Regions from separate parts of the Acetatifactor aquisgranensis genome, predicted to be linked through region 2. Evidence: predicted binding sites of a transcription regulator. Region 2 holds the regulator's gene; the other holds the start of a gene.

Region 1 (4,216 bases), on a different contig from region 2:
ACAATCTTCTTCCTTGCCATGATACCTATACCTCTTTTTTCTTTATATTTAAAAAATATGTGCGATACCAAGCCTGACTTGGAAAATCTAAGCCAGCATACTTCGCTGGCTTAGATTTCCTTCAGGCTTTATCATCTGCTGCAACACACGGCGTTGCGAGCCTTGCACCCTGGGAATGCGCCGCTTCTCTTATTTATCATCCGCCGCTGCAACGCACGGCGTTGCGAGCCTTGCACCCTGGGAACTCGCCGCTTCTTTATTTGTCATCTGCTGCTGCAACCCACGGCGTTGCGAGCCTTGCACTCTGGGAATGCGCCGCTTCTCTTATTTATCATCCGCCGCCGCAACGCCGGGAAGGACTTTGCCCTCGAGGAACTCCAGGGATGCGCCGCCGCCGGTGGAGATGTGGCTCATCTTGTCGCCGAATCCCAGCTGGTTCACGGCCGCCGCGGAATCGCCGCCGCCGATGATGGTGGTGGCATCGGTCTCGGCCAGGGACTTGGCCACTGCGATAGTGCCGGCTGCCAGGGTAGGATTCTCGAACACGCCCATAGGCCCGTTCCATACCACGGTCTTCGCGCTCTTCACAGCGTCCGCGTACATAGCCGCGGTCTTAGGCCCGATATCGCAGCCCTCTCTGTCCGCGGGCATGTTCTCCACATCGTAGTTCTCCACTTCCACGGGAGCATCGATGGGATTGGGGAATCCGGCTACGGTGACGGAGTCCACGGGAAGCAGCAGCTTCTTGCCCAGCTTCTCGGCTTTCTCCATCATTTCCTTACAGTAGTCAATCTTCTCATTGTCCACCAGAGAGTTTCCGATTTCATAGCCCTTTGCCTTCAGGAAGGTGTAAGCCATGCCGCCGCCGATGATCAGGGTATCGCACTTCTCCAGCAGGTTGGAGATGACGTTCAGCTTATCCGCCACCTTAGCGCCGCCCAGGATAGCAACGAAAGGCCTTACGGGATTCTCCACCGCGTTGCCCAGGAAATTGATTTCCTTCTGCATCAGATAGCCTACCGCGTTCTCGCCGCCCTTTGCGGTGATGCACTTGGTGACGCCCTCAACGGACGCATGGGCCCTGTGGGAGGAACCGAAGGCATCGCATACATACAAATCAGCCAGGTCAGCCAGCTCTTTGCTGAACTCCTCACCGTTCTTGGTCTCTTCCTTGCCGCGGAAACGGGTGTTCTGGAGCAGCACCACATCTCCCTCTTTCATAGCTTCCACCGCCTTGGTAGCCGCTTCGCCGGTCACGTTGTAGTCAGCCACGAACACCACTTCCTTGCCCAGCTTCTCGGACAGTCTCTTGGCCACAGGCGCCAGAGACTCCTTCTCGTTGGGGCCTTCCTTCACCTTGCCCAGATGGGAGCAGAGGATTACCTTGCCGCCGTCGTCAATCAGCTTCTTGATTGTAGGCAGAGCTGCCACGATACGTGTCTCATCTGTAATCTCGCCGTTCTTCAAAGGAACGTTAAAGTCACATCTAACCAGAACTCTCTTTCCCTTTGCGTTGATGTCATCAACGGATTTCTTGTTCAAGCCCATTTTTTCCAGTACCTCCATTTTACATTATATTACATCATAAATTGAAACAGGGCCCGGTCCTTAAGACCGGACCCCTATAGGTCGTTAAATCTTCCCACACTTAGCCAAGCTCGCTGAAATACTTGATGGTACGAACCATCTGAGAGGTGTAGCTGTTCTCATTGTCATACCAGGAAACAACCTGTACCAGGGAGTTGCCGTCTTCCATCTTGGAAACCATGGTCTGGGTCGCATCGAAGATGGAGCCGTAGGTGCTGCCGATGACATCGGAGGATACAATCTCATCCTCGTTGTAAGCGAAGGACTCGGTTGCGGCAGCCTTCATAGCGGCATTGATGCCTTCCTTGGTGACCTCGCCCTTGACAACCGCTACCAGGATGGTGGTGGAGCCTGTAGGGGTAGGTACGCGCTGTGCGGAGCCGATCAGCTTGCCGTTCAGCTCAGGGATGACAAGGCCGATAGCCTTTGCAGCGCCGGTGGAGTTGGGAACGATGTTGCAGGCGCCTGCGCGGCTTCTTCTCAAATCGCCCTTTCTCTGAGGTCCGTCCAGAATCATCTGGTCGCCGGTGTAAGCGTGCACGGTGGTCATGATACCGCTCTGGATAGCAGCGAAGTCGTTCAGGGCCTTCGCCATGGGAGCCAGGCAGTTGGTGGTGCAGGAAGCAGCAGAGATAACGGTATCCTCAGCCTTCAGTGTGTCATGGTTTACATTGTATACGATGGTAGGAAGATCGTTTCCTGCAGGAGCAGAGATAACAACCTTGCGCGCACCGGCGGTGATGTGTGCGGATGCCTTGTCCTTGGAGGTATAGAAGCCTGTGCACTCCAGAACAACGTCAACCTTCAGCTCGCCCCAGGGAAGCTTGGAAGCGTCAGCCTCTTTGTAGATAGTGATGGTCTTGCCGTTTACGGTGATATTGTCCTCGCCTGCCACTACGGAATCAGCATATTTGTACTTGCCCTGAGAAGAGTCATACTTCAACAGGTGAGCCAGCATCTTGGGGCTGGTCAGATCGTTGATAGCAACTACCTCATACCCTTCAGCATCAAACATCTGCCTGAATGCCAGACGGCCAATACGGCCAAAACCATTGATTGCTACTCTTACTGCCATTTTAGTTCCCTCCTAAAATATATTTTATCTGTTTCGACAATCCTTGTCCGATTTTCGCGGGACATGCCGGATTGTCAAACTTTTATCAACAAGGATATTTTACCCAATCTCGGAAGATAATTCAAGATGTAAATCAAAAATAATTGCCATAATTTCGGAAATTTTACAGATTGTTTAGAAATTACTTATTTCTTCCCGCAATCTTTTCCGAAATGCCTCCCATCTGCTTTCACGCCCGGTCCGCGTGCCCGGCTCCTCCCCTGAACCGTCCGGAGGCAATCCCAATCCTGCCTCCGGCGGCCAAATAGGCCTTGACCGCCCTCTGGAGACTGGTGTCTTCCGGCAGCTCTTCCCATTCCTTTTTCCCCGCAAACAGCCAGCGGTAAAAACTCTCGTTATCCGGAAGGAACTCCGTGATCTCATACCCTTGCGCGAATCGCCTGATACCGGAATCCTCCGGCAAAAGCCTGCCAAGCTCCGGACTCAGCAGCCAGGTACGGCACCTGACAGCCCCCGGTTTCCCAAAAGGGCACAGCGCCTCCCCATGCCTCTCCCAGAAGGTTTCAGCCTCCTGATAGGATTTCTCCAGTTCTCCATACGTCAGACTTGCGTCCGAAGGGATATGCACACTGAGAGAAGCCCCGTCTTCTGTCCGGACATATTCAAATTCCAGAGTGCCCAGGCGGAACAGCAGGCCCGAAGTCTGCCGCCAGGTCCAGAAAGCCCTGTCATAAATCCATTCCCCCGTAATCCGCTTAGTTTCCCTTAAAAACCGCGGAAAGCAGTCCATGGTGGCCCTGAACACGCTGTCCGGTATCCCCCAGCGTTCATACATCCGGCGGGTATAGCAGGCTGCCGCCAGCATTCCCGCCAGCTGGCCCATACCGGAAGCTTCCTCCACAGGTGCCGTCAGCTTTGCCAGCTGAAGCTGCGCATCGCTGGCCAGATCGTATTCCGTCAGGTTCTTTATCACAGGCTCCAGGCTCTCCCATGGGAGCTTTTCCATGACATCCGCCATCTGTCGGCGTACCTCCTCCGGCAGCTCCAGCTCCCTGGCCAGTTCCATGACCTGCTCCCTGTGTCCCTCTCCCTTCCGTTTATCTTCGCCACCTTCCGGCTTCGGCATGACAGTAACCGGAAGCTTTCCCTCCGGCAGCCAGCGCCCTTCCAGCATGCTGCGAATCCCCTCCAGGCTCCTCCTTGTATATTCCCACACCGCGATTGCGGCCACCGTCTCCGGAAGCTCCAAAAGCTCGTACGGATTCCGCAGGGCAAATACCGTCATGGGAATCCCCAGCCCCGAAAGCTTCTCCAAAAGCTGCCGCTGGCCCTTGCGCAGATGCCCGTTATAGGTTCCCGCCACGATGCAGCTGCATCCTGCGGCACGCGCCACCAGCCTGTCAATCTCCTCCCCGGTAGGATCCGGAGAAAATACGTACGCATCTCCGCCAAAGATATTGGCCAGCCATTCCGGGAAGCATAGCTTCAAATCATTCTCGTTGGATACCAGCGAGGACTGATAGGCATAGCAGCCGACGAAAAAAGGGTTCTCCC
Region 2 (4,216 bases):
TTCCTAATATATACGCACAGTCGCTAAAATATGTTATTTTGCATGAGGATACAAATTTGTGGTAGGGCGCACAAATCGTGGTAGGGCGCACAAATCGTGAGAGGACGCACAAATGGATAATAAAGATCAGCAGGAGAGACGGGAAGCAAGGAGAAAAAGGAGGCTCAGGAACCAGATTATGGTATATGCCGTGTTCCTGATATTGATTCTGGCGCTGGGCACAGGAATCGGGTACGGCGTTTTTGCCCTGATGAAGAACAGGAAAGCTGCTGAAGAAAAGGAACAGAGCAACCAGGCATTGATTGATGAGATGCTGGCCACAGAGGATAGTATCCCCGCCATAGAGCCGATTCCGGAATCCACACCGGAGCCGACGCCGGAGGTGGTGGAGCCCACCTGGGAAGAAAGGCTCGATACATATGTGGATGAACGGATTTCGGAGATGACGCTGGAAGATAAGGTGGCGGGTCTGTTCGTAGTGAAGCCGGAGGCGATTACCGGGGTCGGCACTGTGATACAGGCCGGGGACGGCACCAGACAGGCGCTGGAGGAACATGCTGTAGGAGGGCTTGTCTATTTCAGTGAGAATATACAATCGGAAGAACAGCTCAGGGAGATGCTGTCCAATACGGCACAGTATGCCAGATATCCTCTTTTTATAGCCGTGGATGAAGAGGGAGGAGTTGTTTCCCGGATAGGCTCTTCCATCGGGCCCCAAATAGACAGCGCAGAGAATATCGGAGCTACCGGGGATCCGGAAAATGCCTATCAGACGGGAGTGACTATCGGGACTTCTCTGTCGGGTCTGGGCTTTAATGTGGATTTCGCGCCGGTGGCAGATCTGGCGAATGTGGAGGGCAGTATCATGGAGGGGCGCTGCTATGGCTCGGATGTGTCCGTGGTGTCCAGTTTCGTGACATCCATGGTGCGCGGGCTGCAGGAGCAGAATGTGTCCGCCTGTCTGAAGCATTTCCCGGGAATGGGCAGTGCCATCCAGGACCCCCACGATGGAATGGCATCTACGGACAGGACAGAGGAGCAGTTCTGGGCGGAAGAACTGGCGGTGTTCCAGGCAGGGATTGACGCAGGGGCGGATATGGTGATGGTGGGCCATATGGCGGCACCGGCGCTGACAGGCGACAACAGCCCCGGCATCTTTTCCAAGGTTCTCGTGACGGATATCCTGAGGGAGCAGATGGGCTTTCAGGGAGTCGTCATTACGGATGCGCTGGACATGTCTGCCATCTCAGAGTATTACGCTGCGGACGAGGCATCTATCATGGCGGTTCTGGCAGGCTGCGACATGCTTCTGATGCCGGAGGATTACGATAAAGCGTATCAGGGTGTACTGGAAGCCGTTCGGAATGGGAATATCGATGAGGAACGCATCAATGATTCCCTGAGACGGATTTACCGCATCAAATATGCGGATATGGTACCGTGACCTTATTCAGGGCATGAAACGGCCGGATGGCCATAAATGCCATGTGCGCCCTGTGCACATGGTATCATGACCTTATTCAGGGCATGAAGCGGCCGGATGGCCATAAATGCCATGTGCGCCCTGCGCACATGGTATCATGACCTTATTCAGGGCATGAAGCGGCCGGATGGCCATAAATGCCATGTGCGTCCTGTGCACATGGTGGAGCAGGACGAAACCGGAGAGCTGTTTGCTGTACAAGGCTGGAGGTAAGGAACTTGGACGAAAAGGAAATTTCACAGGCTGTCATCGGACGTCTGCCCAGATATTTCCGTTATCTGGGAGAACTGAAGGATGAGGGCGTGGAGAGGATATCATCTCAGGATTTAAGCGCGCTGATGAAGGTGACCGCTTCCCAGATCCGGCAGGATTTCAATAATTTCGGAGGGTTTGGCCAGCAGGGCTATGGCTACAATGTGGAGTATCTCTACGATGAAATCGGCAAAATCCTGGGGCTGGACAGACGGCATAAGTTCGTCATAATCGGTGCGGGAAATCTGGGACGGGCGTTGGGAAATTATACCAATTTCGAGAGGCGGGGATTCATTTTCCGCGGCATGTTCGATTCGAATCCTGAACTGGTGGGCAGCCAGGTCCGTGGCATCGGGGTCATGCCTATGGAGGAGCTGGAGCGGTTCATCCAGGAGAATGACATCGATATCGCGGTGCTGGCCATTCCGAAAGCCAGCGCAGTGCCTGTGGCGGAGAGGCTGGTGAAGACCGGAATCCGGGCTATCTGGAATTTCGCCCATGTGGATCTGAATGTGCCGGAGGGGATTCAGGTGGAGAATGTCCATCTGTCCGACAGCCTTATGAAATTGTCATATAATATCAGCAGGTACCAAATGGAAGATAGGCATTTGGGAGAACAAAAGAGGGATTAGAACCCAGGAGGTGCATGGAAGAATATGAAGCATGAGGAGGATGAGCACAGAAGGGAGCTTTTTGAACAGGCATTGAAAGGGAAGCATATACCCGTTCTGACTCTGGACAATAAGTGGTATCAGCTTTTGAATGGGGAGGCCAGGGAAGGTGTAGCCCGGCTGGAGGGAGAGCTGAATGCCCTTTTGAAGCAGCAGGGCAAGCTGAATAACGAGGTAAAGGAAATCAAACGGCTGAAGAAACGCCTGATGGGAGAGATCGTTTCCATGATGGGGGATGATGAGCAGCGCGATGACTCGGAGAATGCCCAGAAGACGGAGCAGAACAAGCGCCTTGTGGAGGAATGCAATGAAAAGCTGGAGAACTGTCAGGATGAACTTTTGGAGCTGCCCAGGGAAATCGAAAGGGTGAATTTCCAGCTGATGCTTGCTACCATGGATTGGTGCTATGATATCATGGCGGTGAATACCGAAAGTATCCAACAGACCGAAGAATGGATATCGGAAATCCGCGTAGAACTGAAGAAGAGACTGGTCAGGAAACAGGAGATGGAGCGGCATAATCATGCTATCTACAGTTATATGCATGATGTGTTCGGGGCTGAGGTAGTGGATATCTTTGACATGCACCATGATTTGGACGGACAGGATATGTGAGCACAGAAGAGAAAAGGGATTTTGGGATTGAAACGGACTGATTGCGGGACTGTGGCGGCAACAGTCTGTTTTGTTGTACAAACGGGATTTTGAGGCGGAACAGGAGGTGCTGTATGAAATATCTGGTGTCGGCGTCTGAGATGAGAGAATACGACAGTAATACGATAGAGAAGACAGGGATACCTGCATGCGTCCTGATGGAGCGGGCGGCCCTGGCGGCAGCGGAGATGATAGAGGAGCGCTGCGCGGGGCGGAGCGGCAGGCGGCATGTGCTGGTCATGGCCGGAATGGGCAATAACGGCGGCGACGGACTGGCCGTGGCGAGGCTTTTGAGCGAAAAGGACTATCAGGTGGAGGTCTGGCTGGTGGGAGATGAGGCAAAAGCTTCCGCCCGGTGGATACAGCAGAGAGAGATTCTGAGGAATTATCCTGTGGAATGTACAGACAGGCCGAAGCGGCAGGAATACGCGGTGCTGGTGGACGCCCTGTTCGGCGTAGGGCTGTCCAGAGCGGTGGAGGGCATATATGGGGAGGCTGTGGATGTCTTCCGGAATCTTGAGGGCTGGAGGCTCGCGCTCGACATGCCCAGCGGCATAGATACGGACACGGGCAGGATTCTGGGCCGTGCCGTGGAGGCGGACGCCACGGTGACGTTTGGCTTCTGCAAGCGGGGACTGGTGCTGTATCCGGGGTGCGGATATGCCGGGGAAGTGAGGATTGCCGACATCGGTATTTCGTCCAGGAGCTTTTATGGCGGGAAGCCCGGGATGTTCGCCTATGACGAGGACATTTCCGCACTTTTGCCAGAGCGGGACGGCGGCGGGAATAAGGGCACTTTCGGAAAGGTTCTGCTGGTTGCGGGAAGCGTGAACATGGCAGGCGCCGCAGTGCTGGCGGCAAAGGCTGCCTACCGGACAGGAGCGGGGATGGTAAAGGTCATCACGCCGCCGGAGAACAGGATTATCTTGCAGCAGGCTGTGCCCGAGGCGCTTCTGGGAACCTGTGGGGATCTGGAGGCGGGTATGGCGTGGGCGGATGTGATAGCCATCGGCCCGGGGCTTGGTAAGAACAGGGAGGCGCTTGCCTGTCTGGAACAGGTTATCCGGGAGGGCGGGAAACCTCTGCTGGTGGACGCGGACGGCCTGAACCTGCTCTCGGAACAGCCGGAATTATTTGAACGACTGGCAAGCCAGGG

The links. The regulator Rex, encoded in region 2, represses fermentation and respiration genes when NADH is low (regulators of the CRP and FNR family bind a similar motif). The targets are predictions, from matches to a motif close to ATTGTTAANTANTTAACAAT.
Region 1: a site for Rex is predicted at 2,733-2,752, ahead of gap (type I glyceraldehyde-3-phosphate dehydrogenase). Genes of this name have one in related genera too.

What each region holds. Positions count from the first base shown of each region.
Region 1 covers NZ_CALPDH010000029.1:11,910-16,125, forward strand. Annotated here, with positions in the region: gene tpiA (triose-phosphate isomerase) at 1-20, opposite strand, end outside; gene NFS35_RS21280 (phosphoglycerate kinase) at 325-1,548, opposite strand; gene gap (type I glyceraldehyde-3-phosphate dehydrogenase) at 1,649-2,662, opposite strand; gene NFS35_RS21290 (glycoside hydrolase family 3 N-terminal domain-containing protein) at 2,892-4,216, opposite strand, start outside.
Region 2 covers NZ_CALPDH010000002.1:138,203-142,418, forward strand. Annotated here, with positions in the region: gene NFS35_RS02325 (glycoside hydrolase family 3 protein) at 113-1,444, shown strand; gene NFS35_RS02330 (hypothetical protein) at 1,541-1,696, shown strand; gene NFS35_RS02335 (redox-sensing transcriptional repressor Rex) at 1,702-2,367, shown strand; gene NFS35_RS02340 (hypothetical protein) at 2,392-3,021, shown strand; gene NFS35_RS02345 (NAD(P)H-hydrate dehydratase) at 3,135-4,216, shown strand, end outside.